DNA from 4 places in the Sporosarcina sp. E16_3 genome. Region 2 is predicted to be linked to each of the others. Evidence: riboswitches for the same ligand, from Rfam matches in the RefSeq annotation. Region 2 holds a riboswitch; each other region holds the start of a gene.

Evidence for each region. Region 2 has a riboswitch for S-adenosylmethionine ahead of I2483_RS07740 (O-acetylhomoserine aminocarboxypropyltransferase/cysteine synthase family protein). Riboswitches for the same ligand answer to the same signal wherever they lie in the genome.
Region 1: another riboswitch for S-adenosylmethionine. It lies ahead of I2483_RS14155 (methionine biosynthesis PLP-dependent protein); the one in region 2 lies ahead of I2483_RS07740 (O-acetylhomoserine aminocarboxypropyltransferase/cysteine synthase family protein).
Region 3: another riboswitch for S-adenosylmethionine. It lies ahead of metA (homoserine O-acetyltransferase MetA); the one in region 2 lies ahead of I2483_RS07740 (O-acetylhomoserine aminocarboxypropyltransferase/cysteine synthase family protein).
Region 4: another riboswitch for S-adenosylmethionine. It lies ahead of I2483_RS13065 (cyclase family protein); the one in region 2 lies ahead of I2483_RS07740 (O-acetylhomoserine aminocarboxypropyltransferase/cysteine synthase family protein).

What each region holds. Positions count from the first base shown of each region.
Region 1 covers NZ_JADPRX010000025.1:32,938-40,713, reverse strand. Annotated here, with positions in the region: gene I2483_RS14180 (ABC transporter ATP-binding protein) at 1-1,541, shown strand, start outside; gene I2483_RS14175 (AI-2E family transporter) at 1,782-2,825, shown strand; gene I2483_RS14170 (methylated-DNA--[protein]-cysteine S-methyltransferase) at 2,866-3,378, opposite strand; gene I2483_RS14165 (TIGR04104 family putative zinc finger protein) at 3,531-3,830, opposite strand; gene I2483_RS14160 (hypothetical protein) at 4,092-4,229, shown strand; SAM riboswitch class I at 4,314-4,420, shown strand; gene I2483_RS14155 (methionine biosynthesis PLP-dependent protein) at 4,498-5,619, shown strand; gene metC (cystathionine beta-lyase) at 5,616-6,809, shown strand; gene I2483_RS14145 (flavin reductase family protein) at 7,236-7,736, opposite strand.
Region 2 covers NZ_JADPRX010000009.1:33,055-40,830, reverse strand. Annotated here, with positions in the region: gene I2483_RS07765 (amidohydrolase) at 1-939, shown strand, start outside; gene I2483_RS07760 (PucR family transcriptional regulator) at 958-2,613, opposite strand; gene I2483_RS07755 (CoA-acylating methylmalonate-semialdehyde dehydrogenase) at 2,764-4,227, shown strand; gene I2483_RS07750 (aspartate aminotransferase family protein) at 4,268-5,626, shown strand; gene I2483_RS07745 (glycerol-3-phosphate acyltransferase) at 5,688-6,323, opposite strand; SAM riboswitch class I at 6,469-6,584, shown strand; gene I2483_RS07740 (O-acetylhomoserine aminocarboxypropyltransferase/cysteine synthase family protein) at 6,710-7,776, shown strand, end outside.
Region 3 covers NZ_JADPRX010000031.1:3,113-10,888, reverse strand. Annotated here, with positions in the region: gene I2483_RS15565 (NUDIX hydrolase) at 1-270, shown strand, start outside; gene I2483_RS15560 (PP2C family serine/threonine-protein phosphatase) at 267-1,064, shown strand; gene I2483_RS15555 (hypothetical protein) at 1,237-1,416, opposite strand; SAM riboswitch class I at 1,600-1,707, shown strand; gene metA (homoserine O-acetyltransferase MetA) at 1,809-2,717, shown strand; gene I2483_RS15545 (hypothetical protein) at 2,779-3,537, shown strand; gene I2483_RS15540 (PepSY domain-containing protein) at 3,718-3,975, shown strand; gene I2483_RS15535 (phosphocarrier protein HPr) at 4,071-4,337, opposite strand; gene I2483_RS15530 (DeoR/GlpR family DNA-binding transcription regulator) at 4,471-5,223, shown strand; gene pfkB (1-phosphofructokinase) at 5,220-6,149, shown strand; gene I2483_RS15520 (PTS fructose transporter subunit IIABC) at 6,149-7,776, shown strand, end outside.
Region 4 covers NZ_JADPRX010000022.1:15,754-23,529, forward strand. Annotated here, with positions in the region: gene I2483_RS13050 (2-hydroxyacid dehydrogenase) at 1-408, shown strand, start outside; gene I2483_RS13055 (ornithine cyclodeaminase family protein) at 434-1,381, shown strand; gene I2483_RS13060 (FadR/GntR family transcriptional regulator) at 1,417-2,109, shown strand; SAM riboswitch class I at 2,406-2,520, shown strand; gene I2483_RS13065 (cyclase family protein) at 2,748-3,485, shown strand; gene I2483_RS13070 (immunoglobulin-like domain-containing protein) at 3,917-4,396, opposite strand; gene I2483_RS13075 (hypothetical protein) at 4,588-5,538, shown strand; gene I2483_RS13080 (VOC family protein) at 5,662-6,030, opposite strand; gene I2483_RS13085 (helix-turn-helix transcriptional regulator) at 6,282-6,485, shown strand; gene I2483_RS13090 (hypothetical protein) at 6,488-6,787, shown strand; gene I2483_RS13095 (hypothetical protein) at 7,031-7,776, shown strand, end outside.

The DNA of each region.
Region 1 (7,776 bases), on a different contig from region 2:
ATGGAGAGATTGAATTTCAAGGTGAAAATCTCGTGCATAAAACGGAAAAAGAGATGGAGAGTATCCGTGGTCGCGATATAAGCATGATTTTTCAAGATCCGATGACTTCGTTAAATCCAACAATCCAAATCGGTAAGCAAATAGCTGAAAGTTTAATCAAACATCAGAACTTATCTAAAAGAGATGCGAAAAACCGTACCATTGAACTGCTGAAACTTGTAGGTATACGTGATAGCGAAGCGCGTTTCAGCCAATATCCACACGAGTTTTCAGGTGGAATGCGGCAGCGCGTCATGATTGCGATTGCACTCGCCTGCCGTCCGACACTACTAATTGCGGATGAACCGACGACTGCACTTGATGTGACAATACAAGCCCAAATCTTAAATTTGATGAAAGATATGCAGGAACGTTTTGGAACCTCCATCATACTGATTACCCATGACCTAGGCGTTGTTGCCGGCATGTGCGATCGCGTCGTCGTCATGAAAGACGGTGAAATTGTGGAGACCGGAACGACGGAAGAAATTTTTGATAATCCTAAACATTCCTATACGAAGAAACTGCTCAACGCACTTCCACGCCTTGACGAGAAAAAGAAGCCAAAACGCACTCCTTTACGTACTATTGGTATAGAAAGAGGGAAACCTCTGCTAGAGGTGAAATCACTGAAGCAGCATTTCGACGTTGGGAAAGGCAATGTAGTGAAGGCCGTGGATAATATCAGCTTCCATATAAAACCCGGAGAGACGCTCGGACTTGTTGGTGAGTCAGGGTCAGGTAAGTCGACAACCGGCCGCGCCATTTTACGTCTTCATGAACCAACGGACGGTGATGTTTTGTATCAAGGGATGGCCATCAACCGACTTTCGAAAAATGAAATGAAAACGATGCGGCGTCATATGCAAATGATCTTCCAAGATCCGTATTCTTCACTTAATCCGCGTTTCAAAGTGCTTGATATTATCGGTCAGGCATTAGACATCCATCGGTTGAGTAAAAATAAAGAGGAACGAAAAATGAGGGTTGAAGAATTACTTGTTATGGTTGGGCTCGAACCGTCCCATGCAATGCGCTACCCACATGAATTTTCCGGGGGACAGCGCCAAAGAATCGGTATTGCACGCGCACTTGCCGTAGAACCTGACTTCATCGTTTGCGACGAACCTTTATCGGCACTAGATGTTTCTATCCAGTCGCAAATCGTGGAATTACTGGAAGATCTTCAGCATCGTCTCGGACTAACCTATTTGTTCATCGCGCACGACTTGTCCATGGTTAAACACATCAGTGACCGGGTTGCCGTTATGTATGCAGGGAAAATAGTTGAGCTTGCCGAAAGCGAGGAACTGTATTCCAATCCTCAGCATCCCTATACAAAATCGCTACTTTCAGCGATTCCTATTCCTGATCCGAAAATAGAATCGAAGAAAAAACGAACGCTTATGGAAGAACAAATCGAGGAGGACAAATATCAGCTATCACAATCTGAGTTAATCGAGGTTTCTGATGGGCATTGGGTAGCAGTTCCTATCAATTAAAGTATGTTTCAAACTTCATTTATTACAATATCTATCATATAATTAAACATAAGCTGAGGAGTTATGACCTTTTACGGTTTATTACTCCTTTTTTCACGGCTAGCGCTTGCATATTTGTTCGCAAGTTATTTTATAAAAAAGCATTTCTATCTTGTAATCTCTACAAATCGTAGCAATACTAACAATGAATGGTCTCATTTCTTGTTTTCACTTTTAGTTATTTATGGAGGAGCTAGGTATATGGGTGGGTTATTAGATATTTTCGAGAAAAAGGGACCACGGCGTATACTAATTTTTGCTTTAATTATTTTAATTCTATACAGTGTCAAAAGTATGATGAATATTATTTTGCTTACCTTCATTTTCGCTTTTTTATTGGATCGGCTTATTGAGTTTACGATCAAACGTGTACATTTAAAGCGCAAGCTACTGGTCATTCTGCTGTACACAGTGATTGTGGGCTTACTGACAGTTGGCGTTGTAAAGTATTTACCTCTAATCACAATGGAAATCAGTCAAATTATTATAAGGATTACAAACTTCTTTTCCGAACCTCATGACAATGTACTGCTCAGCTACTTAGAATCCGTCATTTCTAGCAATCAAATTGCGGCCTACTTGGAAAATGGTTTTTCTTTCTTGTTAAAGTATTTCTCTGATATTAGTAAAACGAGTATTCAAGTACTACTTGCCCTAGTATTAAGCTTATTTTTCTTACTAGAAAAACCACGTTTAATAGAGTTTACAAACAAGTTTAAAGATAGTAAGATTGCTCCTTTTTACTTCGAAATTGAGTTCTTTGGCAAAAAGTTCACACGGACGTTTGGAAAAGTGATTGAAGCCCAATTTATTATTGCGATTGTTAATACAATCTTGTCCGTGATCGTATTGCTCATACTCGGATTCCCACAAATAATCGGGTTGGCAATTATGATTTTCTTTTTAGGGCTCATTCCTGTTGCTGGTGTCATCATTTCACTTGTTCCACTGACGATAATTGCTTTTACAATCGGAGGATTCCTGAAAGTTGTCTACGTGATTATTGCAGTCATGATTATTCATGGCATTGAAGCCTATATTTTAAATCCGAAACTAATGTCTTCAAAAACAGATTTACCCGTTTTCTACACGTTTATCGTGCTCATTTTCTCGCAAAACTTCTTTGGCGTATGGGGACTCATTATCGGTATTCCCGTTTTTGTTTTCCTACTTGATATACTTGATGTAACGAATAAAGAATCGGCGCATCCCACATCTATTCTAAAAAGCAAAAAGACAAGGTGAGATTAATTACATCTCCCTTGTCTTTTTTTCTATCGAAACGCTATCTTTCCAGTTCTAGAAGCTGCTCTTTCATCTCCAAGCCGGCCCGAAAACCGCCCAACTTACCACTTTTTGCAATAACGCGATGGCAAGGAACAATAATCAAGACCGGATTGGCGCCGATAGCGGTTCCGACGGCTCGGACCGCATTCGGTTTTTCAATCCGTTCGGCAATGTCCGAATAGGATACAGTCCGTCCGTACGGAATTTCTTGCAATGCCTTCCAAACAATTTGTTGAAAAGGAGTACCATGAAGATCGATTGGCAATAAGAAATTCCGGCGCTGCTCTTTCAAATAATCGACCAACTCGACAGTGTGCGGCTTCAGAATGTCCGCTTCCTCCGTCAGAGTATGACTCGGAAGCCGTTTGTTCACCCACGCTTCTAGTTCTTCGAATGGTGCGTTCGGGGTACCTATATAGCAAAGCCCCTCTGTTGTAGCCGCTATATACATATTCCATTGCGAGTGATTAAGCGATGTCCAATACACGTTTTTTTCACTGTTCTTCTCCATTGATCTGCACCTCCATTGCTATATTCAATATCGGAACCTATATAGGTTCCAATATTTTTTTGGCTCTTGCCCAGTTTTCTTTTTTGAATAACGTGATTAAATAGAACGGATTCGGAAATCCCATGTCCTACTTGTAAGTGGCCCCCTTTTTTTCACCAAAGTGGTTTATCTTTATTCGTTAATTCAATCATATATAGAGAAAGGAACATAACTAAAACAGCGGTTACACTCAAGATTGAAATTACAATTGTCCAATGGATTTCAAATTGTACTGCTGGGATAAGCGTCAATGTAGGCGCAATGGATATCAAACCAGTGCGTTTTCTAGATTTAGGGGTTACATACTGTTTTTCACCACAGTACGGACATTCAACTCCCCTGTTGAACCTAAGGTACTTGATGAACGCATTCTTCCAATTCCATTTGCGGCCACAACTATTACAGTTCGGCATTTCATCACCCACAGTTCATACATATAGGTTCTTGATAACTAATAAGTTTCATTAAATCAAATCGGACGACTTCCAAGAAGAATCATTGATTAACAATATAACACAATTCTTTTTTTAGTATTACAATAGACTAAGTCTGTGAATTACCTATTTTAATACATAAAGTACTTGTAAGAAAAGCGTGAAAGTATCCATTTCCACTTGTTCGTTTTCGGCTCGCTTTGGATATATTGATCACCATAACTTTACTGAGGGTTACGTGTGGCTGAACGTAATGCCATAAAAACTCTTGAAGACGTTGGCCTTGGTTCAACTTCCTGGTTTGATAATTGGTCCATTTTCGTAGGTGCGGACTGTATCCAAGCTATTCAATCAACGGATGCAACCACCGAAAGATAGATTTTGACAATTCACTCTTGTTTTATTTTCCATGTCATGATAAAATTATAGAAATTGTTCTTTTCACATAATTCAATAATTTAATTCTTATCAAGAGAGACCGAGGGAAGGGCCCTTTGACGTCTCAGCAACCAGCCTTTTCAGGTACGGTGCTAATTCCCTTAGGTGTCCATTTCCCTAGAAGATAAGAAGATAGTCTACGATATTTCGGGGACCCTCTTCTTATAGAGGGTCCCTTTTTTTAATCAAAAAGAAAAGGGTGACTACAATGACAAAACGAAGTTTAGAGACAATTCTGGTGCAATTAGGAAATAACAGCGATCCGAAGACTGGCGCGGTTAACCCGCCGATTTATTTATCAACAGCGTACAAACATAAGGGGCTCGGTCAATCCACCGGCTACGATTACACGCGGACAAAAAATCCAACCCGTTCCATATTGGAAGATGGAATTGCAAACTTAGAGGGCGGCGATGCGGGTTATGCGTGCAGTTCTGGTATGGCGGCGATTCAGCTTATTCTAACGCTTTTCCGCCCTGGGGATGAATTGATTGTTCCAGAAGATATTTACGGTGGCACATATCGCTTGCTCGAACAGTATTCCGACGTTTATTCAATCGGTACAACGTATACGAATTTCACCGATGTAAATGAAACCGAGAAGTTAATAACGCCAAAGACAAAAGCGCTCTTCATCGAAACACCGACCAATCCACTCATGCAAGAATTTGATATTCGCCTGTACGCAGAACTTGCTCGGAAGCACGATTTACTATTGATTGTTGACAATACATTCTTAACACCTTATTTCCAGAGACCGATTGAACTTGGTGCTGACATCGTCATGCACAGCGCAACGAAATATATCGGAGGACATAACGATGTCCTCGCGGGACTTGTCGTTGCAAAAGGTGAAAAACTATGTGAACAACTAGCCGCTAACCATAATGCTATCGGTGCGGTCCTCTCCCCTTCCGATTCATGGCTAATCATCAGGGGGCTGAAAACACTGCATTTGAGAATGAAGCAGCATGATGAAAACGCGAAAATACTTGTCAATTATTTGGAGGATGAACCACTTGTTACGGACGTTCTCTATCCAGGAAAAGGTGGCATGCTGTCATTTCGGCTAAACGATAGTGATTTGGTCGGACCATTCCTTGAAAATCTACAGCTCATCACATTTGCGGAAAGTCTAGGTGGAGTCGAAAGTTTCATCACTTATCCAGCAACGCAAACCCACGCGGACATCCCGCGCGAAGAACGGATACGACGTGGCGTCTGCGACCGACTTTTACGTTTTTCTGTCGGAGTGGAAGAAGCTGAAGATTTGATCGCAGATTTGAAGCAAGTATTTGCAACTTTGAATAGTGGGGTGCTTCAACGATGAGTTTGAATAAAGAGCGATTGGAAACAACCCTCATCCATGCATCGACACGTGGGGATTACGAGCAAAAAACAGGTGCTGTCAACGTTCCTATTTACTTATCCTCTACGTTTCATCAGGAAAGCTTTGATGCATTTGGGCCTTATGATTATAGCCGTTCGGGCAATCCAACGAGAGATGCGCTGGAAAAAACAATTGCCTCAATGGAAGGCGGCGCGCGTGGATTAGCCTTTGCTTCCGGAATGGCTGCCATCTCGGCCACATTTATGCTTCTTTCTTCAGGCGACCATATCGTTGTGACCGAAGATGTCTATGGCGGAACATACCGATTCGTAACCGAGGTATTGCCTAAATTCGGTATCGACCACACCTTTGTAGATCTAGCCAATGTCGAGGAAACCGCACGTGCAATTCGTCCGAACACAAAAGTAATCTATATCGAAACACCATCCAACCCTCGTTTAGGCATTACGGATATTGAAGCGATTGTTGAACTTGCAAAAGCGAATGACTGTCTGACATTTCTCGACAACACCTTTATGTCTCCACTTTACCAACGTCCACTGGATCTTGGTGTTGATATCGTTGTTCATAGTGCTACCAAGTTCTTATCGGGGCATAGCGATATCATTGCCGGATTGGCAGTTACAAAGGGTGAAGAACTTGGCAATCGTTTGGCATTCATTCAAAACTCTTTCGGCTCAATTCTAGGCGCGCAGGATTCTTACGCGTTAATTCAAGGTATCAAAACGTTAGGTGCCCGTTTAACACAGTCATCTGAATCGGCACAGAAAATAGCCTCATACTTGAACGACCACACTTTAGTGGAAGAAGTGTTTTATCCAGGGTTAGCAAGTCACCCAGGACACGCAATCCACGCGAAACAGTCGACAAATCCAGGCGCTGTCTTGTCTTTCCGCTTGCCTAACAGAGAGACAGCAAAGGCATTTGTTGAAAACGTCCAGATTCCTATTTTCGCAGTCAGTTTAGGCGGTGTTGAATCAATTCTTTCCTATCCCGCAACGATGTCCCATGCTGCCATGCCTAAAGAACAACGGGAGAAACGCGGCATTACTGAAGGTCTGTTACGCTTTTCTGTCGGGCTCGAACATGTCGATGACTTAATTGCCGATTTTGATCAAGCCCTACAAATAGCCCGGGAGCAAACGGTGACAGTAACTACAAGTCTATAATCTACGAAAACCGGAAGGCACCTAAAAGGAACGCAGCATAAGTGCGCCACTTCCTGTGGCAACAGCTGCATGACCTACATCCTGTAGGCCCGCGACAGGCATAAGTCGATTGGAAGGCAGTCTAAGATCGCGACGTCCTGTCGCATCGACTCCATACCTGCATCCTTGCAGGTATGGAGTGGCGCTTTTTGCCCGGGAAGGATGTAGTTCAATTCTTCCTACTGGATTGCTTTCAAGGAACCTAGCCGAAGTACGCCGCGTCCTGCGGCAATGGCTACGTGACCCACATCCTGTGGGCCTCCGAGCGGCTGGCGCCTGGAGCTAGACACTATTCTTAGTAAAAAAACTTATACTTTTCTTTTTAAAAAGGCCTGGCATCAGTGTATACTGATGCCAGGCCTTTCTATGTCGAACTTTTCAAAGCTATTATTCGCTATAAAAACCTTCTGGAATTGCACCTATAGTTCTTCGGTGATACAGCAGCGGTTCTTTACTTTCATTCTGAATATCTAACACTTCGCCTATGAATATCGTATGATCCCCAGCATCAATTTGTTGAAACGTTTTGCATTGTAAAACCGCAAGCGAATTTGACAGAACTGGTAGATTTAAATCTGACTCTTTCCAATCGCATTGGCTAAATCGATCGGCAACCCTGCTAGAGAATAACGTACATAATTCGCCTTGATCTGCCGCTAAAATATTTACAGAAAACTTTTCAGCATCTAGAAAGTCACTATAGGTAGATACTCTTTTGTCGATGGACCACAATATAAGTAAAGGCTCTAATGATACGGATGCAAATGAATTGACCGTTAGCCCCATCGGTTTTTTATCTGCATCAAATGCTGTAACGACAGTGACTCCCGTTGGATAATTCCCCATTGCTTCTTTAAAACGCGCTACTTGTTCTATCTTACTTCCCATATCAGCAACTCCCATTTTCTTATTTCACTTAAAAGCATAT
Region 2 (7,776 bases):
TATGGGTCGGGGCCTGATATTCTTAGGGTGATGCAGCAGAGTGTCATGTCGGGCGACATAAAGGTTAGAGTTTATGCGATGATTGGTTCCTTGACGGATTCTGAAACATTCATACAAAAAATGGTTGATGCTGGAGTTGTAACGGGTATGGGGAATAGTCGATTTAAAATAGGCCCGGCGAAACTTTTTACTGATGGTAGTAGCACGGGTCCTACTATTGCCACGAGAGAACCATACGATAGCGATGCGGGGAATAAGGGGATACTTTACTATAGTCAGGATCAATTAAACAAGATTTTAGGCGAAGCGCATAAGAAGGGCTTTCAGATAACCGCACATGCACAAGGTGACCAAGCAATTGAAATGGTTCTTAACTGTATTGAAAATGCGGTAAATGAACATCCGCGTGACAACCATCGCCACCGCATAGAACATGCGGGTATTGCATCACCAGACTTACAGAAACGTATGAAACAATTGAATGTTGTCATAGTACCTAACCCTGCATTCATGTACGTAAATGGAGATTCATATTTAGAGAACTACGGTGATCGGGTCGATATTATGTATCCTGCAAGGGATTATATTGATGCGTCGATTCCTTCAGCATTTGCATCGGACGCCCCAGTTGTATTTCATGATCCCCTACTTGGAATACATGCAGCAGTGAATAGAAAAACAAAATCAGGACAGGTAGTTGGCGAGAGACAAGTCATAGACATTCTTGAAGCCGTCAAAGCTTATACATGGATGGGTGCCTATGCAAGCTTCGAGGAACAAAACAAAGGAAGTATAGAAGTTGGAAAGCTAGCGGATCTAGTAGTCTTAAACGAAAGTCTTCTAACGATTGAAAAGGAGAAGATAAAAGACTTACAAGTTGAGATGACGGTAATAGATGGTGAAATTCTTATCGAAAAAGTAGCATTACATTTAGTGTGAAAGAAAAGCCGTTTTGCTTTATGGAGCAATGGCGGCTTTTTTTTCTATATAAGGGCCATCTTTCAAAAGTTTATGAGCTTTTATTGCTACTTCAAGTGCAAGCCGGTTTGATGGCTCCATAAAATTCTTACCAAGAAGCATTTCCAGTTTCTCCAACCTGTGGTATAACGTTTGCCTAACGATGAACAAACGATCTGCAGTTTCTTTCTTTGCTCCGCCACAATCCAGATAGACACTTAACGTTGTGAATAGATCGCTTTCCGTTTTTCTATCATAATCTAGCACTTCAGTTAAGTAATCATTTACATAGGCTTCAAGATTATTGCTATTCGCTAATAAGAGAAGAAGTCTGTACACTCCAAGCTCTTCATAGAAGTGAGTAGTTGTTGTTTGGGACTCATACAATCTAAGAACTTTTTTCGCTTCATTATAGCCTGTTTTTACTTGATTAATATCTTTGTAAACTGTGCTTATTCCAAATGTGAATTTACTCGAATCAATTATATTACTTTCCCTCAGCCCAATGAGACTTTGTATAATTTCTGAAAATCGTACCGTTTCCAGTTTTAAATGATCTGCTGCAATAAATGATGCAATAATTGTTATTTCATTTTTACTGGATGAAACAGCGGGGAAAAACCCATTTCGTTTAAAAAGAGCCCGAGTCATGATTGATTGCTGCAGTTTGATCTCTTCCCAGTTCCCTTCATCGATGTTCATTTCCGGTGCATTCATCTGTATGATAAAAACTCTGAAATACATATTGCGACTTGTGGCTGGCAAATACTTTTGAAGGTCTTCCTGTTCAAAATCTCTTCCGTTCAATAAATTCCGTACAAAACTGTCTTCATTATTCTGTTTGCGTTCCTCAATTGTCCGGTTGCGTAGCATAATTTGAGTAAGTGCAAGTGCAGCGCGATCCAAAATGAGAAAGGGAAGTTCATCCAGTAGCTTCTCTTTAACTTGGAGGCAGAGATGTCCCCAAACTTGTCCTAGCCCAATAACAGGCATCACGGCAAATACTTGTTCTTCAAGTGTGAAAAACTTCTGTTCCGTATTGATTAACGGGAAACCTTCAAGGTGGTTACGGACGGACGTTTCCAAATCCTTAGCCTCGGACGGGTAATAATAAGGCTTTGCATCATCAGTGATGAAAAGGATGTTATGTCGGAAAAATTGATTCAGTTCTTGTAAGATTTTTAAAATACCATTGGGTGCAAGGGAAAGTGTTATGAATTTTCTCGATAAGGTATCAAGTTGTGAAAGCATCTGGTGATGTTGATTAATGATAAACGTATGAAGGTCTTGGGTAATATCCACGAACTTGACGGTTTTTTCAAAAATAATGAATGGAAATGCGTGTTTGTTTGCTAGTTCGATGATTTCGAATGGGATTTCTTTATAGATAGGTCCCACCTCTATACAGATACATGCCACATCTTTCTCTATTAGACTTGTTACATACTTTAGTTGGCTTACTAAATCTAGTTGTAAACCTATTCCCGTCGTAAGAATCATCTCTCCTCCGTTTATTAAGGCATCAAATTCTTTTACCTCTAATACATGAGACCATTTTACTTGCCGGTTCAATCCTTCTTTTCCTGCAACGACTTTCGCGTGTTTGAAAGAGTCCCGTGACAGAACATCGCGGACGGTTAGCTTTAATTTATTCATATAAGTTACGACCTCCATAACGTCAAAATAAACGTCTAATGATTAGACAAAGTGTAAATTGAAAACAATTCAAATTATTTGTAAACTATATTTAGAAGTCTAACTAAAATAGCCTCAACTAGCAAGGACAATAGAATTGGAGGAATGAAAATGATAATAACAGCGGTAGAAAAGAAGACGCTAACAAATTTCATCAATGGACAATGGGTAAAATCAACGACAGATAAATATGAAGAGGTACCAAATCCAGCGACAGGAGAAATCTTGGCCGAAGTTCCTATTTCGACGCTAGAAGATTTGAATAATGCGGTAGGGGCAGCGAAAACTGCATTTGCAAAGTGGAAGAAAGTTGCCGTACCTCAACGTTCAAGAATTCTATTTAAATATCAGCAGTTGTTAGTAGAGAACTGGGAAGAACTAGCGAAAATTATTACGCTTGAAAACGGTAAAAACTATGCTGAAGCGTACGGCGAAGTACAGCGTGGGATTGAGTGTGTCGAATTTGCTGCTGGAGCCCCAACGTTAATGATGGGGTATCAGCTCCCTGATATCGCAACGAACATTGAATCGGGTATGTACCGCTATCCGATAGGAGTAATTGGTGGGATTACACCGTTCAATTTCCCTATGATGGTGCCTTGCTGGATGTTCCCTCTTGCAATCGCGAGTGGAAATACGTTCATCCTAAAACCTTCAGAGCGGACGCCACTCTTGGCGAACCGTCTTGCTGAATTATTGCATGAAGCGGGTCTGCCTGACGGTGTTTTCAATATCGTTCATGGTGCGCATGAAATCGTAAATGGCATTCTAAATCACCCAGATATTCCGGCCGTGTCGTTCGTAGGTTCACAGCCAGTTGCTGAGTATGTGTATAAAACTGGAACGTCAAATGGTAAGCGTGTCCAAGCATTAGCAGGCGCGAAAAACCACACAATTGTTATGCCGGATGCGGATATGGATTTGACGGTCACCAATATTATTAACGCGGCTTTCGGATCTGCAGGGGAAAGATGTATGGCTTGTGCAGTCGTCGTTGCAGTAGGTGATATTGCAGATGAACTTGTCGGAAGACTAGTAGATGAGTCAAATAAACTGACGATTGGTAATGGACTAGAAGAAGGGATTTTCCTTGGACCTGTTATTAGAGATTCACATAAAGGCAAGACACTCGGTTTCATCGAATCAGGTATTGCGGAAGGTGCTAAACTATTACGTGATGGCCGTGAAGATAAGTCTACTTCGGAAGGCGGTTATTTCGTCGGCCCGACGATTTTTGACAATGTCACTCAGGAAATGAAAATCTGGAAAGAAGAGATTTTTGCTCCGGTGTTGTCTATTGTACGAGTGGATACATTAGATGAAGCAATTGAACTTGCGAACAAATCAGAGTTTGCAAACGGGGCTTGTTTATTTACAGATAGTGCAAGTGCAATCCGAAAATTTAGAGAAGAAATTGATGCGGGGATGCTTGGCGTGAATCTTGGTGTTCCAGCTCCAATGGCGTTCTTCCCGTTCTCTGGCTATAAAAAATCATTCTACGGTGACTTGCACGCGAATGGTCGCGATGGGATTGAGTTTTACACACGTAAAAAAATGTTGACTGCGCGTCACTAATACTAAGAATTAATTGTGAAAATAGAAGGGAGTAGAGGAAATGACTACAGCAAAAGAGACTACGAAATCATTAGTTGAAAAGGACCGGGAAAACGTTTGGCACCATATTTCTTCCTATAATGAAAAGAATCCACCGATGATAGTGGAGAGTGGGGAAGGGGCCTGGATTACAGACCATAACGGCAATCGTTACTTGGATGGAATGTCTGGGTTATGGTGTGTAAACGTTGGTTATGGTCGTGAGGAGCTAGCGCAAGCTGCCTATGATCAGATGAAAAAGATGGCCTATACACCGATGACTCAAAGTCACGAACCAGCGATTTTACTTGCTGAAAAGTTGAATGAAATGCTTGGCGGCGACTATAAAATCTTTTATTCAAACAGCGGGTCTGATGCGAACGAAGTAGCATTTAAACTTGCGCGTCAATACCATCAACAAAACGGGGAGCCGTCACGCTATAAATTCATTTCCCGCTACCGTGCGTATCACGGAAGCTCCATGGGGGCATTGGCTGCAACGGGTCAATCACTGCGGAAATACAAGTATGAGCCGCTAGCGCCAGGATTCTTGCACATTGCACCTCCGGACAATTACCGTAGACCTGCGGGACAGTCAATTGAAGAATACAATATACAACGCGCCCAAGAGTTTGAAGAAAAGATCATTTGGGAACAGAAGGAAACAATCGCTGGAATTATTATGGAACCGCTTATTACAGGTGGTGGAATCCTAATTCCACATCCGATTTATCTGGAGAAAGTCCAGGAAATCTGTACACGCCACGGTGTGCTGCTTATTGTTGATGAAGTCATTTGTGGATTCGGACGGACTGGGAAAGAATTTGGTCATCAGCATTTTAATTTAAAACCGGACATTATTACGATGGCAAAAGGACTAACGAGCGCTTATTTGCCATTATCAGTTACGGCTATTCGAAAAGATATTTATGAAAAGTTCGATACAGGTGAAGGTAACAGTCATTTCCGCCATGTTAATACATTTGGTGGGAATCCAGCGGCTTGTGCAGTCGCGTTGAAGAATCTAGAAATCATTGAGAGAGAAAGTCTTGTTGAACGGTCGGCTGAGCTTGGCGAGCGTCTCCTAAAAGAGTTGGCAAGCTTAAAGGATCATCCGTTTGTTGGAGATATCCGCGGGCTTGGATTCTTGTTAGGCATTGAACTTGTGGAGAATAAAGAAACGAAAGAACCTGCTACAAATGCCCGTGTTGCGAAAATCATTGGCGAATGTAAGGCGAATGGACTTATTATAGGAAGGAACGGCGATACAGTTGCTGGGTATAACAATATTCTAGCGCTCAGCCCACCGCTGTCTTGTACGGATGAAGATGTGGACTTTATTATTGCGGTTATGAAGAGAGTGTTCAGTGAAAACGAATGAGTTAGGGGAATACTTTTTATCCTGCTAAATAAAAAACTGAGAACCTCCTATTTAGGGGCTCTCAGTTTTTACTTTTATTCTTTTTAAACACCGTCGAAACCCGCTTCTCACTACGCTCTTTCATCCGTTGGAAATTCTCAATATGCTTCCAAACCGCAATTGCAAATAACAGAGTTGCTATCACGACCGGCCAGTATCCGTCCGTCCACACTGCCATCGCGATAAGCGTCAGGTAGAGCATCAGTACACCGAACACGAGAAAGTCTGTTACTAGCGCTACGACGACAAATAATACAAAACCGATGAGTCCAATCTGCCAGTCGATGGCGAGCAGTACACCAATAATTGTCGCGGTTCCTTTACCGCCGTTAAAGTTCATATAAAACGGGAAGTTATGCCCAATTACGGTTGCTGCACCTGCGAGGAATAAAAGTGAGGCTAAAATGTCTCCTAGAAGTCCCGCGTTATCTGCGAAATAACGCACAAGTAAGACAGCTGCCGCACCTTTTCCGATATCAATTACTGCAACAAGTGCGCCGAATTTCTTTCCAAGAACAATGGTCGCATTCGAAGCGCCGGCATTTTTTACACCAGTTTCTTTCAAATTAACGCCGGATATTTTCTGCGCGATAACTGACCCATGCAGACAACCGACTGCATATCCCCAAAAGAGCACGCCTACAACCCACAACCACATATCAAATTCCTCCTAAAATGGCGATAGATTAAGTGTAACATTCTACATAGACACAAGTTTCAGAAATATTGTTCAATAAACTATTGACAAAGTATTGAGATATCTACTATACTATGTCACAAGATGGAAAACTGAATATCACAAACTCTTATCAAGAGCGGCGGAGGGAATAGGCCCTGCGATGCCCGGCAACCAGCAAGTCACCAACTTGCAAAGGTGCTACTTCCTACAGATTCGTGCGAACGGTCTGAAAGATAAGGGGAGGAATAAGCGAAAGCGTAACCCTCTTCTTAAGCGAAGGGGGTTATTTTTTATTCCGAAAATACCCCTAACGCCTCCGTACATCACAATCGTATCCATCTAAAAAAACTCTGGAGGTAATGAAAATGACAAAACTTCAACCCGAAACAATTCTTCTACACGGTGGACAAAAACCTGATCCTGTAACAGGTTCACGCGCAGTTCCAATTCATAGAACCTCTTCTTTTGTATTCCGTGATACAGAGCACGCTCAAAAATTATTTGCACTACAAGAAGCAGGCAATATCTACACACGCATCACAAATCCGACTGTTGCAGTTTTTGAAGAGCGTATTGCGCTTCTTGAAGGTGGTACGGCGGCAGTTGCATTGTCTTCTGGCATGGCGGCTATTGCATTTTCCATTTTGAACGTTGCAGGGGCCGGAGATGAAATTGTTGCAGCAAGCAACTTATACGGTGGTACGTATAATCTATTCGCCACTACGCTACCGCGATATGGAATTAATGTAAAATTCGTCGACGCAACAGATTCTGAAAATTTCCGTGTAGCAATTACAGATAAAACAAAAGCCGTATTCGCAGAAACAATCGGTAACCCGGGTCTTCATGTTCTTGATATTGAAGCGGTTGCGAACATTGCGCATGAAAATGGTCTTCCGCTTCTCATAGATAGTACATTTGCATCGCCATATGGTTCGAATCCTATTGAGTTCGGTGCGGATGTTGTCATCCATTCTGCTACAAAATGGATTGGTGGGCATGGTACGACAATCGGTGGGGTTGCTGTTGATGCCGGAACATTCGATTGGACACAGGGGAGGTTCCCTGGCTTCACAGAGCCGGATGCATCATATCATGGTCTTCGTTACGGAATTGATACAGCAGCAGCGGCATTTGCGACTAAACTACGCGTTCAACTCTTGCGTGACTTCGGGCCTTGCTTAGATCCGGATAGTGCATTCAACTTCCTCCAAGGACTTGAAACGTTGCACCTGCGTGTGACAAGGCATAATGAAAATGCCGTTAAGGTAGCGGAGTTCTTGAAGAAACATCCATCTGTTGAATGGGTAACATATACAGGCAACGAAGATCATCCATCTTATGACCTTGCGAAAAAGTACTTGAAAAACGGTTTCGGTTCCATTATTGTATTTGGTATTAAAGGTGGACGCGATGCAGGCCGAAATGTAAT
Region 3 (7,776 bases), on a different contig from region 2:
GCTGAAATCGGTGATATGACAGGCGTTTATCAAAATGTAACGTCGGGCGTCATCTGCATGGTTTTTCGGGGGAGAGCGATGTCAGGTGTACCGGCCGCGCAGCCTCCTGAAACGATTGACGCACAATTTGTTGACTTTGATAAAGAACAAGTAGAAGACTGGATAAAGCGCCCGCAATTTGCATCTAGAGTGGATGATGCTCGAAATGACGATCCGATTGCTTATGAAAGTTATGAAGTGAGACCATATCGACTGATTGAGCGCTCATGAATAATCTCTCTTGGGTTGGAAGTGAAGAGGACTTTGTCGATAAACGGGATGTTCGGTGGGTTAATCGTGTGGCGGTTGGTCGTTTTGGAGGTAATTCTTCAGCGGGACAAACCAAGAATGAAGATGGCTGCATTATTTGGCAAAATGGGGATTGGGAATTCGCAGCTATTTTGGATGCACATAAAAGTGCAGAAAGTGCGAAACTTGTCATTGACACAATTGAACAGCATAAAGAAGATTTTGTAGAAATTTTAGAAATGAAGGAATCTCTGGATTTTAAATATTTGGAAGTGATACTACTTAAAATTTTTCAATCCGAGAAATTTCTGGATAAATGCAGGCGTGTCACAGGAGAAACGGCTTGTCTCATCATTGTCAGGAAAGCTAATTATGTATGGTGGTTTTCCGTTGGAGATTGCCTAGCATATGTATTACACCAGGACCTGATAGCCCTGAACCAATTTCAACTCAATCAAAGGCAGTTCTTTGAGTGGATTGGTCAAGTGAATACGTTTGGGCAAGCAGTACCATGCTACACGTCGGGGACGAGGGAATTGAGAAGAGGGAACAACCTTATTTTATTGTCGACTGATGGTTTAGTGGAATGCCCGGGGGAACCTTTTTCGGATCCGTCAAATCTTGTTGCTACACTGAATGAAAAAGAGCTTGATGAAGGTATTTCGCAGCTGTTGATGGAAATCGAAAGACAGAATGTACGAGACAGTACAACAATTATTGCGTGGAATGTGGAAGTAGAAAAGGAAGGCAGCATCCCGAGCAATCATTTTGGGTGAAGGGGAAAATCGCAGAAGGAAAAGAATTTGAAATCACCTGAGTTAAATGAAATCAAAGCTCTTTATATCAGATATAGGCTAAGGATAAATAATTCCCCGCACAAGAATGATACTTATGCGAGGTCTTATCTTTTACATGGCGGTTTTCAGTAGATCTTCTTAAGAAAAGAATTCATTTTCTCTTCTTTTCATTTGCGTTCATTCGTTCGCGTTTTGGTTGCAGGGAACGGAGTTCAGCAAACTCGCGGGCCATTTCTTCTTTCATGTCAGCCGGTTTTATTTTTTGGTTTTTCGGCGTTTGTGGTAATGACCGTGCGTTATTTCCACCAGTTTTGTTGTCATCTCTTCCCATTCTAACAACTCCCTTCATTTTTTCATTGCCTCGTTAATATGGCTTTCTAAAGTAATATTATTCAGCAACTTTCATGTTGGATTAACGGGAAAATTAAAATAAATATATTTCTTGCGGTGATTATCATCAAAAAAGACGGTTTACAATAGTGGTTTTAATAGTATAATAGTAAATAATTGAATATTCTTATCAAGAGAAGCTGAGGGATATGGCCCTATGAAGCTTCAGCAACCTCTGACATTGTCAGGAAGGTGCTACCTCCAACAAGATTTTTTTCTTGAGAGATAAGAACAGAGAGCCAAAATAAACCCTCTTTTCTTGTTTTATAGAAAAGTGGGTTTTTTATGTTGAATAATGAGATTCAAACCAAAGCGAAAAGGGAGAGATGACAGATGCCGATCAACATACCAAAACAATTGCCAGCAGGGGAACTATTAAAGAAGGAAAAAATATTCGTGATGGATGAGGAACGCGCAACATCCCAAGATATACGTCCTATGAACATCGCTATTTTAAATTTAATGCCTGAAAAAGAAAGAACCGAGTTGCAGCTACTACGTCTATTAGGAAATACACCGCTACAAGTAAATATTACGTTTATGAACACGGCCACTCATGATTCAAAAAACGTTAGTAAAACACATTTAAATGCATTTTATACGACATTTGAACAAGTGAAACATCGTCGTTTCGACGGATTAATCATTACGGGTGCCCCAATAGAACATTTGGAATTTGAAGACGTTAATTACTGGAAAGAAATAACGGAGATTATGGAATGGTCAAAAGAACATGTAACTTCTGTTTTACATATTTGTTGGGGTGCTCAAGCGGCACTCTATCACCATTATGGAATCGAGAAATTTGAATTGCCGAAAAAATGTTCAGGCGTTTTTACGCATCGCCTATCCGATCCGACGATTAATCTTGCGCGTGGCTTTAATGATGAATTTAAAGCACCACATTCACGTTATACATCCGTTTCAACAGAGGAAATCGAAAATGAACCTCGTCTACACTTACTTGCCAAATCAGAGGATGCAGGGGCATTCATCGTCATCTCTAAAGACAATAAACATATTATGATTACAGGTCATTTGGAATATGATGCGGATACGCTGGCGGAAGAATATGCCCGTGATTTGCAAAAAGGAGTTGCCATTGATATCCCTGAAAACTATTTTCCAAATGATGATCCAAGCAAAGAACCATTGAATACGTGGCGCTCTCATACCCACCTGCTCTTCTCCAACTGGCTTAATTATTATGTGTATCAAGAAACACCTTATGAATGGGAATAACTACTTAATGACCCTTTTGTCGTGAATTGCATAAGCTAATACGATAAGGGGGTTATGAGGGATGGGGTTGTTTATAAACAGAAATGGGCACCCGGATGTTTTTAAAAATAATGTAGACATTTTAGGGATGAATCAAGAACACTACAAAATAGATCCATTAGCGGAATGGATGAAGGAACAGAGCGAAGCGACTCACTCAGTTGGCGATCAGTTCAATATCATGGAAACCTTACTTAAGCAACAGAAGAATTCACAATCCAATCAATTGAAATCAATCCATAATCGTTTGAATGAAATCAAGAAAAGTGATATCCGACATGAAAAATTTGGTATTGAGGTTATGGAATCATTAAAAAAAGTAGAAACAAAAAACGAAATGTTACAACGTACGTTAAAGCATGAGCGAATAATAAATCAAGAATTCATCGAGAAAGTGAATGAGGTCAGCCAGACAAATGAAGAAATTGTAAATCGTATGGAAACACTGACTTCTGCAAATGAGGAAATTGTGGTCAAAATGAATGAACAGTTAGATTACCAAAAGCTATTGTCCGAGCAAATATTGAAACAAAATGATGTACAAAAAGACATGATTAGTAGGTTGGACAACCAAGAAGGGATGCTAGGGAAAATAATAAGGCAACTGGATTATCTGCGCTTTGTCCTATTCGAGCGAACCCACTTTTTATCAGAGAAAATAGAGGGTAGCTATAACATGACGTCTTCATATATATCCAAATTATTGACTAGATCGGATCAAGTTTCAACGCGTCTAATGGCGAGCCAAAAGCAGGAAGAAACAGAGAAGAACGTTGATTAAAAGGGATGGCTATTTAATGATGAAAAACATCACCACTTTTAAGCAAGTCGAAAGTGAAAATCATGTACTTAGGCCAGATTAATTGTATTTTCAGTTATAAGTTCAGAGATTCAGCAGATATTCGCCGATCCTTGAATAGAATCTTAAGGACAACGGGATAATCGAATTGGAGGAGATTGGGTGACAAATCAAAATCGACATAATCAAAATCAACATTGGCATGAACATTATCAGAACCCACAATACCGAAGGATTACAATCAATCAGGCGATGGCCATTGCATTGGAACGTGTTCCAGGCCAGGTCGTAAAAGCGGAATTGGATTACGACGATGGAATGTTAGTATATGAAATTGACGTAAGAACGGCAGAAGGTTATAAGTATGAAGTGAAAATTGATGCGAATACAGGTGCAATCCTCAGAGTGAAACTAGATTAATAAAATAATATGTGAAAAGCCACGGATGGTAACGGATACCATTCGTGGCTTTCATTTTTTTATGTCATGGAAATTATGAAGATTTGTGGTTGTTATTACTGTCCAAGGCCTTCGGATTCCATAATTGCATCGACTTTTGCAATGGCATCTGCTTCATCTTCACCATCCGCCGCAATTGTAATAGTAGTGCCTGAAGCTACTCCAAGTGACATTACACCTAAAATGGATTTCAAATTCACTTTTTTACCTACGTATTCCAGTGTGATATCCGATGTAAAAGAACTGACCGCACTAACGAGAGTTGATGTTGGACGGGCATGTAAACCTGCAGTTCCTAAAATTGTATATTGCTTTTCTATCATTGTGTATTCCTCCTAATTAATAGTATCAATTTTTACATTATGAAAATTGTTGATTGGTTATGGAAGATTGTGATTGATTGTGAAGGTTGTTTAGAGTATTATGAGTTTAAAGCTAATTAGAGGTGGTGTTCATATGTTGACAAATGAACGATATGAATTAATTTTGCATTTATTGACTGAAAAAAAGACCGTTAAAATCCAAGAGTTGGTTGATGCAACATCCGCATCAGAGTCGACAATTCGCAGAGATTTGAATGATCTAGAAGACCTTAACAAATTGGATCGTATCCATGGAGGCGCTACTATAAGCGAGCGCATCACAAAAGAGCTTAGTATTTCCGATAAATCCTCCAAAAACCTTCAAGAGAAGATTCAGCTTGCCAATTATGCCGCCTCTTTTGTCCAGGAAGGGGATTGCATTTTTCTTGATGCAGGAACTACCACAATACAAATGATTCCTTATTTAAAGGATAAAAAAGTGACCGTTGTGACGAACGGATTGACACATGTTGATTTATTGATGGAACACGAAATAACGACTTACTTGACGGGGGGCTATATAAAGTCCCGCACGCGTGCACTTGTTGGACCTCAAACAATTCAAACGCTTGGCGATTATCAGTTTGACAAATGCTTTCTGGGCGTCAACGGTTTCCATCTGGAAATAGGATATACAACGCCGGATCCAGAAGAAGCCGCTGTTAAAAGACTTGCTGCTACTCTCTCGAGAAAAACATATGTCGTGGCGGATCATTCGAAATATAACAAAGTAAGTTTCGCTACTATTATGCCCCTCGATAAAGCCGTATTAATTGTAAGTGATTTCGAAAAACAAGCTATCAACTTATTGGAACAAAAGACCACACTAAAGGTGGGGAAATCATGATTTATACGTGCACAATCACACCCTCGCTTGATTATACTACCTATTTACCCGAATTCAGGAGCGGTAAACTGAACCGTTCTAAAGAAGTATATTACTATCCCGGAGGAAAAGGAATTAACGTGTCCCGTCTGTTACGACGATTAGGGGTTGACAACATCGCTTTAGGTTTTGTTGGCGGGTTCACAGGTGATTATATTCAACAATCTCTTCATCAAGAAGGGGTTCATACAGACTTTATCCAAACAGAAGAAATTACGCGTATCAATGTGAAAATCAAAGCCGATGAAGAAACTGAGTTAAATGGACCTGGTCCTGATATAACACTAGGACAGCAACAGCAATTGATAGCGCAAGTGCAGAAAATGAAAAAAGGTGATTGGTTCGTTCTTGCGGGTCGTCTTCCTGAATCAATAGCGAAGAGCTTTTTCAAGGATATCGCAACAATTTGTAATGACAATGGTGTCCGTTTCGTCCTAGATACATCGGGCCCTGCGTTAAAAGGCTTGATAGACATGAATCCATTTCTTATTAAACCTAACGCGCAAGAGCTTGGTGAATTGTTCGATACAGTAATCGTAAACAAACAGCAAGCACAGCATTACGCTAAGAAACTTGTTGAAAGAGGCGTTGGACATGTCATCGTTTCAATGGGCGGGGAAGGAGCGCTGCTGGTTACGAAAGAGGTTGCAGTTTTTGCGGAAGCGCCAAAAGGAAAAGTTGTGAATACAGTGGGGGCTGGTGATTCACTTGTATCCGGGTTTCTTGCATCCTTCACGAAAGAGGCAGATCCGATCAAGGCATTCCGGACGGGTGTTGCAAGCGGAAGTGCAACCGCTTTTAGAATGGATCTTTGTGAGAAAGAAGATGTACTAGCATTGCTGGATCAAGTGTTGATCAGTTCATTAGATGAAGGGGATGTGAAATGATGAAAATCACACAGTTATTGACTGAAGCTACAATTATTTTGGACGTGAAAGCGACATCGAAACAGGATATATTGACGGAACTGATCAATCAGTTCGATCGTGCAGGAAATTTGAGTGATAAAGGGGCATTTACAAAAGATATTTTGGCCCGTGAAGAGCAGGGCACAACAGGAATCGGTGATGGAATTGCAATTCCACATGCGAAATCTGCTGCGGTGAAGGTGCCTGGAATCGCATTCGGACGATCTTTACCAGGTATCGATTATGCATCGCTAGACGGTCAGCCGGCTCATCTGTTTTTCATGATTGCAGCCAGCGAAGGCGCAAACAACGATCATTTGGAAGCGCTATCAAGACTAGCTACGTTTTTGATGGATTCAAATTTTAGAGAGAAAGTTCTAAGTGCTACGTCAAAAACTGAAATTCTACGAGCGGTGAATGACAAGGAAATCGAGTTGGAAGGACCTGAAGAGATTAGTGAATCAGAATCAACTCTTTCGCCTACATCGAAAATACTTGCCGTTACTGCATGTCCAACGGGGATAGCACATACCTATATGGCGGCACAAAAGTTGACTGATAAAGCGAAAGAAATGGGCATTTCACTAAAAGTGGAAACGAACGGCTCATCCGGTGTGAAAAATCGATTGACAGATGCTGACATAGCGGAAGCGGATGCCATCATCGTTGCTGCAGATACTAAAGTGGAAATGGCTAGGTTTAATGGAAAGCCGGTCATACAGACTAAGGTCGGAAAGGCGATATATGAAACGGAAGAATTGCTGAATCGTGCAATCCTCAAAGATGCACCAATTTACAAACATGAAAAGTCTAAAGATGATAATGACACATCCGAAACCAAAAGTGGGTTTTATAAACACTTGATGAATGGTGTGTCTAACATGCTACCATTTGTTGTCGGTGGTGGAATTTTAATTGCGTTATCATTCTTCTGGGGTATTAATTCAAGTGACCCGAATAGTGCAGATTACAATGCATTCGCTGCAATGTTAAATACAATCGGCGGTGGAAATGCATTCTTCCTGATGGTCCCTGTGCTAGCAGGATTCATTGCGTCGAGTATCGCTGACCGTCCTGGATTTGCTCCTGGTATGGTCGGTGGATTAATCGCCATCACAGTTACAGGTGTGGACGGTGTTAGTGGCGGCTCTGGATTCCTAGGTGGAATCATTGCCGGTTTCCTAGCAGGGTATGTAACAGTTCTCGTTAAAAAAGCGTTTGCTGCACTACCTGATGCGCTTGAAGGCTTGAAACCGGTGTTGTTCTACCCTGTATTCAGCATCGCAATCACTGGACTAATCATGATGATGGTCAATCCTCCATTAACTAAATTATACACAGGGATGTCAGCATTTTTGGAAGGGCTTGGTGGAACAAACCAAGTGCTAGTGGGTATTTTATTAGGTGCAATGATGGCAATTGATATGGGAGGTCCGATTAATAAAGCCGCTTACACATTTGGTATTGCAATGCTCGATGCACAGAACTTTGGGTTCATTGCGACGGTCATGGCAGCGGGAATGGTGCCACCACTAGGGATGGCAATTGCAACAACATTGTTTAAAAAACGTTTTACAAAACAAGAGCGTGAAGCGGGGAAAACGGC
Region 4 (7,776 bases), on a different contig from region 2:
TATTGTAGTTTACCTGAACTTCTAGAGCGCTCTGATTTTGTCTGTAATATGGTGCCACTCATTGTTGAGACAAAGAATTTATTTGGTGCAGCAGAATTTAAATCGATGAAGACCAGTGCCATCTTCGTAAACGGTTCACGTGGTGCCGTCGTGGATGAAGAAGCTTTGCATGATGCATTGGTCAACAAAGAAATAGCTGGGGCTGGCTTGGATGTTTATAAGCAAGAGCCAATTGACACGAGTCATCCATTGTTGAAGTTGTCAAACATCGTTACGACACCCCATATCGGATCAGGGACAAAGGAAACGAGATTGAAAATGGGGATGCTGGCTGCGGAGTCCGTTTTAAAAGTGTTTGCCGGGGAAACACCATCTAACGTATTGAACCCTATAGAAATAGTTAAGTAACGCGATTATTTTGAGGAGGTTGGCTATGCATTTTATTGACGAACAGGAAATTAGAAGTCTTATCTCGATGAAGGATATTATCGATACAATCGAAGAGTATTACATAAACGATGGAGAGAAGAACTCCTTTGTCCCCGAACGATTATTCATCAATGATGATGACAATTCGGCGCTATTAATGCCTTCTTTTTATGAAAATTATTATGGGGCGAAGCTGATTGGTATCGCTCCAGGCAATGCTGCAATCGGGGAAGCTACGTTAAGGGGCATCTTCTTGTTGAATGAAAGGAAGACGATGAAACCACTTGTCGTTATGGATGCCAGAACGATTACCGCTATGCGGACTGGTGCAGTCAGTGGATTGGGTATGAAATACTTGGCATCGGATGAAACGGAGACCATTGGCATTCTAGGCACTGGCGATCAAGGGTGGAGTCATTTACAGGCGGCTTGCGCTGTAAGGTCAGTAAAGAGGGTTTTAGTGTATAATCGTAGTAAGGAAAGACTCGATAAATTTATAGAGAAAGCGAAGAAGGAGTTTCCAACTATTCGATTTGATAGTTCAGATCCTGCGAGCATTGTAAAAGAGGCACAAATTATTATTACAACGACGACATCAACAAATCCGGTTATTCCTTACGACGGGCAAGTTGATTTGACTGGAAAGCATTTCGCAGGTTCAGGTGCATTCAAATCATTTATGCAAGAGATTCCCGACTCAATCATCAAAGAAGCAGATCATCTATTCGTCGACACGCATGCAGCATTTTCCGAATGTGGAGAAATGATTAACGCAAAAAAGTTTGGCCACAGTGAAGAGACAATCCCGGAGTTGAAAACATTGGTTCAACAAGGTGAAAATGAAAAGATGAAACAAAAAGTAACTGTTTTCAAATCGGTAGGTGTATCTATTTTTGATATCCTAACAGCTAAGCTGATCTATGAGAGATATCAAAGTCTGGTTGAAGTTTAAAGTGTCCTTGGAAACATAAGAAAAGGAGGGTTGAAATGAAAGAATATAAAATGGACACTGTCCGTAGAAGCACCCTCTCGCAACAGGTGTTAGAACAAATTGTTCAGCTATTAATGAGTGGGCAGCTGAATCCGGGGGATAAATTGCCTCCAGAAATGAATTTGATGGAACAATTTGACGTTAGCCGGCCTGTACTGCGGGAAGCGCTTAGCTCTTTGGAGACCTTGGAAATCATTACGAGAAGGCCGCGCGGAGGTACGTTTATAAATGATAGGGTCGGAAGTAATCCATTTAAGGTAATGCTCGCGCTATCGATTAACAATGTTCCTGCGATCATTGAAGCACGCATGGCGTTAGAGTTGGGGCTTGTCACGATTGCAGCCGAGAAGATATCGGATGAGCAACTCGAAAAGATCAAAGAAACAATTGATAGCATTCAAGAAAATGCTGATAGTGATTATGGTCGTTTAGATAAGGAATTCCACAGATTGATTGCACAAAGCGCCAACAATCCAGTCGTCGAAGGAATGATAGATTCCCTGCTCATTACGCATGAGAAAACAGACAGCTTAATCACCTATCGAGAGCCTGATATTACAATTGAGCATCACTTAGCCATCTATGAGGCGTTGAAAAAAAGAGACCCGTACGAATCATTCACACAGATGTACAGGCATTTAAGCTATGTAAGAAAGAAAATAATGGCAGACTATAAGGAAAAACAGTAGCATCGAAAAGTTGGTACATACTTATGAGCTTTTTTGTTTGTCTAACTTGTCCGAGGGAAAAAGATGTGACTATATATGTAGAACAAATGAATGCCTATATTAACTGAGAGAAGGCGCGTTACAAGGGGTAGCCTCGCCCTAAGACTGGTGGGCGAAGCTGCTCGGCATCCCCTAGCGTCGCGGCGAATTTAATGGGATTCTATATCATCATATATATATAGAAAGTTTTATATATTCTGTATTGACAATTCATTCAGGAACATGTATTGTACTATTTAACAACTAAATACGTAACTTTCTTATCCAGAGAGGTGTAGGGACTGGCCCGATGATACCTCAGCAACAGACTTGTAAAAGTACTGTGCTAATTCCAGAAGCTTAAGTGTAATGCTTAGGGCTTGTAGATAAGAAGAGCAAAAAGCGATTATGCCAAAACCTCTTCTTGAAATTTAGAAGAGGTTTTTTGTTTCGTCTAGGCTCCGGGCGCCAGATGCTAGGGTCATAAGCTAAAGCTACTCTGCGGCAAAGAACGCCGCTACGCATCTTCATCTTATGCCTGTCGCATCTAAGCAGGCGCCCTTCGCTTTTGTTTTTTCTGGAGACTAAAGTTACCTTCAAAAGATGGAGGGAGAATTATTATGTCAAACGAATTAATCGATGCAATTGCTTTGTTAAAAAAGAAAGAATGGGTCGATTTAACACATACCTTTGGACCCGAATCACCCCATTTTTCAGCATTTGATGCAGCAGAGTTTACGACACTATTCGATCATGATGATGGTTTTTTTGCACAGAGCTTTAAATTTGCAGGACAGTATGGGACACATATTGATGCACCAATTCACTTCGTACGTGATACAAGATACTTGGATGAATTGGGTTTAAAAGAATTGGTATTACCGCTTGTTGTCATCGATAAATCAAAAGAATCCGATGCAAATCATGATTTTACATTAACTGTTGAAGATATTCTGAAGTTTGAAGCTCAGCACGGACAAATTGAGGCAGGTACATTTGTAGCACTACGCACAGATTGGAGCAAACGCTGGCCGGATAACGAGGCTTTTTGCAATAAAGATGCCGATGGGAATAACCGTATACCGGGTTGGGGTCTTGCTGCTTTGCAGTTTTTATTTGACGAAAGAAAAGTGAAAGCAGTTGGTCATGAAACATTCGATACCGATTCAGCCATAGACTTTCAAAAGAACCAAGCTCTTCTAGGCGAATATTACGTTCTTGAACAAGATACCTATCAAATTGAGCTATTAACAAACTTGGATAAAGTGCCTGCAAAAGGCGCAGTCATTTTTAATATCGTCCCTAAGCCGGAAAAAGCATCGGGATTCCCAGTCCGCTCATTCGCGATACTGCCATAAAAAAAGAGTCCGCTCATTTGCGCTCCTGCCGTAAGAAAAGAAAGAAGGTCCGCTCATTTGCGCTCCTGCCGTAAGAAAAGAAAGAAGGTCCGCTCATTCGCGCTCCTGCCGTAAGAAAAGAAAGAAGGTCCGCTCATTTGCGCTCCTGCCGCAAGAAAAAAAGAAGGTCCGCTCATTTGAGCTCATGCCGCAAGAAAAGAAAGAAGGTCCGCCCATTCGCGCACCTGTTGTAAGAAAAGAAAGAAGGTCCGCTCATTTGCGATCCTGTTATAAGAAAAGAAACGGATTGGCGTCAACGCATCATGGCAACAAACTGACAGAAGAGCAGCAATGTGAAAAATTGGAATTCATAGTGGGCGTGGCGAAGGAAGTTTGGGGATAAAAACTGATAAACCGGAACAAGGCTCATATGCTTTGTTCCGGTTTATTTATTATTCCACTGAAAACAGCGCGGCAACGGATAGTTCGTGCATTGGCTCACCTGTTGAAATAAAGGTTTTCACAAGACGGTATTCACCTGGAATCAGTGTCACGCCGAGTGCGTCGACCGAAAAAGTCTGGTTTGTTTTACTGCCAGCTGACAACATATTTCCATAGTCTTTGAAAGACGGGTTTTTTAAGAACACGGCATCTGAGTAGGTAATCATATACCACTGGTCATCTTTATTTACTTCTATATGATAAAACTCGCCTAACTGGTAATCGGATGAGCTGTCGTTTCGCACAAGCGTCTTAATGACGGGAGGCGAACCGATGAATGAATCTTCGTCCAATACAAGAGATAAACCTTCTTCTGATGAAAACATTTCCTGATCGGGCACGGGATCAGGCAGTGTAGAAACTGCTGGTTCTATCCCGCAGGCGGAGAGGGGTAGTATAAGAACAATTGCAATGGACAGTATTTTTTTCATGATGGACATACCTCCACTTCTAGCATATACCTTTGAGGGGGGGATAAACCTTGATTGAAATCAATAAATAGCTGTGGATAAGGTGATTCCTCTGACGATTAATTAGGTGTTATCCACATGTGGGTAAAATATAATGTGTAAATGAAACTTCATCCAATTGTTTTCGTATAACAGAGAAAGGGGTGGAGTCAATGAGACAGGAAATACAAGAACGACAAATGGAATTGACGATGATACGCACTGAGCGCGACCGGGTGACAAGGCGTCTTGGGGGCGCGGAGGTAAAACTTAAAGAAGCTATTATCCAACGTGATAACTTGCATGAAAAACTTACAAAAGAACAACAGGATGTAGTAAAGCTTGGTAAGTTTTCTTTTATGAATAAGATAAGTGAGTGGACAGGCAAGTGGGATGAAAAAATGGAGAAGGAGATTTCAGAAGCAGCAGATGCGGAGCTCCATTATAATGAAGCAGAAAAAGTAGTGAAGGACTTGGAAGCGGATGCGGTCCGATTACGTGATGAGATTAAAAATCCAGACTTCGACCATATCGAGGAAGAGTGGGCGGACTTTCTGAAGGAGAAAGAGACGTGGATTCGATTCAATGACACAATTGCGAATGGTACGCTACAAAAGATAGCAGATGATAGAGTAAGACTGCGTTCGATGCTGCGTGAAATTGACGAAGCTTGCGATGCGGGTACCAAGGCAAATCGGGCACTCGATGCGGCGTTGGAGAAGCTTGGGGCGGCAGAAGGATTGTCGATATGGGATACGTTCCTTGGCGGTGGCTTGCTGGTATCGGCTCTTAAATACTCCGAAATTAATAGCTCTGATGATCTTGTCCATCGCGCGCAACGTGCCCTTCGCCATTTTGAGACGGAACTGATGGATGTCCAAAATGCCGCGACTGAATCATTCACGGTGAACAAAAATGACATCTTTACATTTACTGACCTGTTTTTCGATAATATTTTTTCAGACTGGATGATTCATTCACGCATTACAGGCGCGAAAAGTAAGCTGAACGGTGTGCTTCAAGATGTGCGCAAGGTTCAAGACCGACTTGCGAGAAAGCGTGATGAATTGCTACATGAACTGGAACGATTGGATGTGCAAGAGAGGGAGATTATTGAAGCGTAATGGAGTGACAGGGTAGTAAGGGGGGGGCATGGAACTGACCCGGTAAATTATAGATTCAAATCAAAAACCTCATTGTGCATCCTTTTGCATAATGAGGTGAAATTTAAATGTATTATACACTTTTTATTCAAACGCTAAAAACTCTATCCGGTTGCCAAAAGGGTCATGTGTAAAAAAGCGAGAACGTCCTTCGATTGGAGGCTCTTCACTAATCTCATAATCAGCTTCTTCCAACCGTGATTTCAATTGCCTAAGTGAATTCACCGTAAATCCAGGATGCGCTTTTTTCGCAGGCATGAAGTCTTTCTGGATACCGATATGCACTTCTTGTGAGCCACAAAGGAACCAACAACCACCGCGTCCCGCCAAATTTTCTGGTTTTGGAATTTCCTCCATACCGAGTAACTCACTGTAAAATAAACGAGCTGCATCTTCGGAACCCGGTGGCGCTGCAATTTGGATATGATCAATGCCTGTTAGAAATGTATTCATCATCCAACACTCCCTTGAACGTAATACCTTTAGTATAGTCGTCATTGAAAATCAGTACCATTCTCCTTTTCTGACTCCGTGGCATAAGTAAAAGTTATAGACCTCGTTGAAAGTAATTGGATTTTCAAATAGATTGTGTATTAGTGTCTTGATAACTTTAATGGTGTATGCTAATTCTTACATAATGTTATAAATACTTTACAAAATGTTTTAAATATATTACAATCAATTTAGCGAAGGGGGTAGTGGATATGCTAGAGAATACAATTACAGTTTGCCGTGCAGAAAAGAAATGGACGCAACAACAGTTAGCTGACTCCGTGGGGGTCAGTCGACAAACGATAGCAGCAATGGAAAAAAATAAATATAACCCATCGCTGATTTTAGCTTTTAAAGTTGCCGATGTATTGAACAAACCAATTACCCAAGTTTTTAAGTATGAAAGGGAGGAATGAAAATGGGCTTATTTTTACAATTTCTAATTTTAATACTGGTGGTCATTGTAGTTTTGGCTGAAATTTATAGGGCCAAGTTTGAAAATAATAAGGAATCCAAAGACGAAAGGGGTTGGGAATTAATATATAAGGCGAAATCTCTATCCTATTCCATTTTGTCTGGTGGCCTAATAATAGGCGTTGTCATAGTAGGGGCTTTAAAATTACTTCCTTACGGAGGATTTATATTTATAATGATGGGTGCATATTTCATCCAGAGTATTGCTTCATCCATTTATCTATACCAAGCCAAAAAAGTTTAATAATAGTCAGATGATTATTCCTAATTGAATGAATTTGTGGGTAAAAGAGTGAATAATTGAATTAGTAAAACGCTGAGCATACAAGTTCGGCGTTTTTCTACTTCCAGCTGGAAATTAACATAGCGTTCATCGTTTATTCTTTTTGAACCATCTTTGAATTTTATCCCAACAAATCCCTTTACAACTCCTTTGCATATAGTGTACCATGTAGCTAATACACTAATACGAAGAGGGGGTACGCTGATGAAGCAGTGGAATGGATTGTTGAAGAAAGAGTGGGTAACGATGAAGTGGCCATTACTTGTTAGTGCGGTACTTGGGATCATCGTAATGTCATTTGTCCCACATCTGTTAGTAAACTTTATTGGTATCAAAGCACATGTCTTTGAAGTGGCGCTTGTAATCTGTTTCATTTGGGCGGGTGCAAGTGTGTTAGCACCGGTTACTGCATTGTTTATAATGTTGGAAAGAGAAATGAAACGTCCAGATGTATGGTTTCATTCGACGGCTTCCATTTTTAAATTGGTAGGAGTGAAAGCACTTTTTGCAACCCTTATTGGCGCTGTGGCATTGTTAATTCCCACAACGGTTCTTGCGATTCAACACGTATTATTCAGCTCGACAATGGCTACCTTTGATGATTTACTTTTCTTTGGAAGTATTTTTATCGTCATAATTTTCGCAGTATCGATATCATTTATGAGTATCGGGTTTTTCTTCTGGGTCATTGACCGACTGATGAAACCATATATAAAGGGATTCTCAATTGTTGCAACAATTATAATATTCCTTGTCGCGTCTCGGCAATATGCTCTATTTGCCCTCTCCGAACTATACGAGAAACTGTTTTTAATTGGTCCTATTGATTTAATGAAAGTCAAAAATCCGAAAATCAATGTGGATTTTATTTACTTCGAGCATACCGAAACATTTTTTTACACGGGTGAAATTCTATTTGATGCTTTCTTTACAGCCGCTATATTCATCAT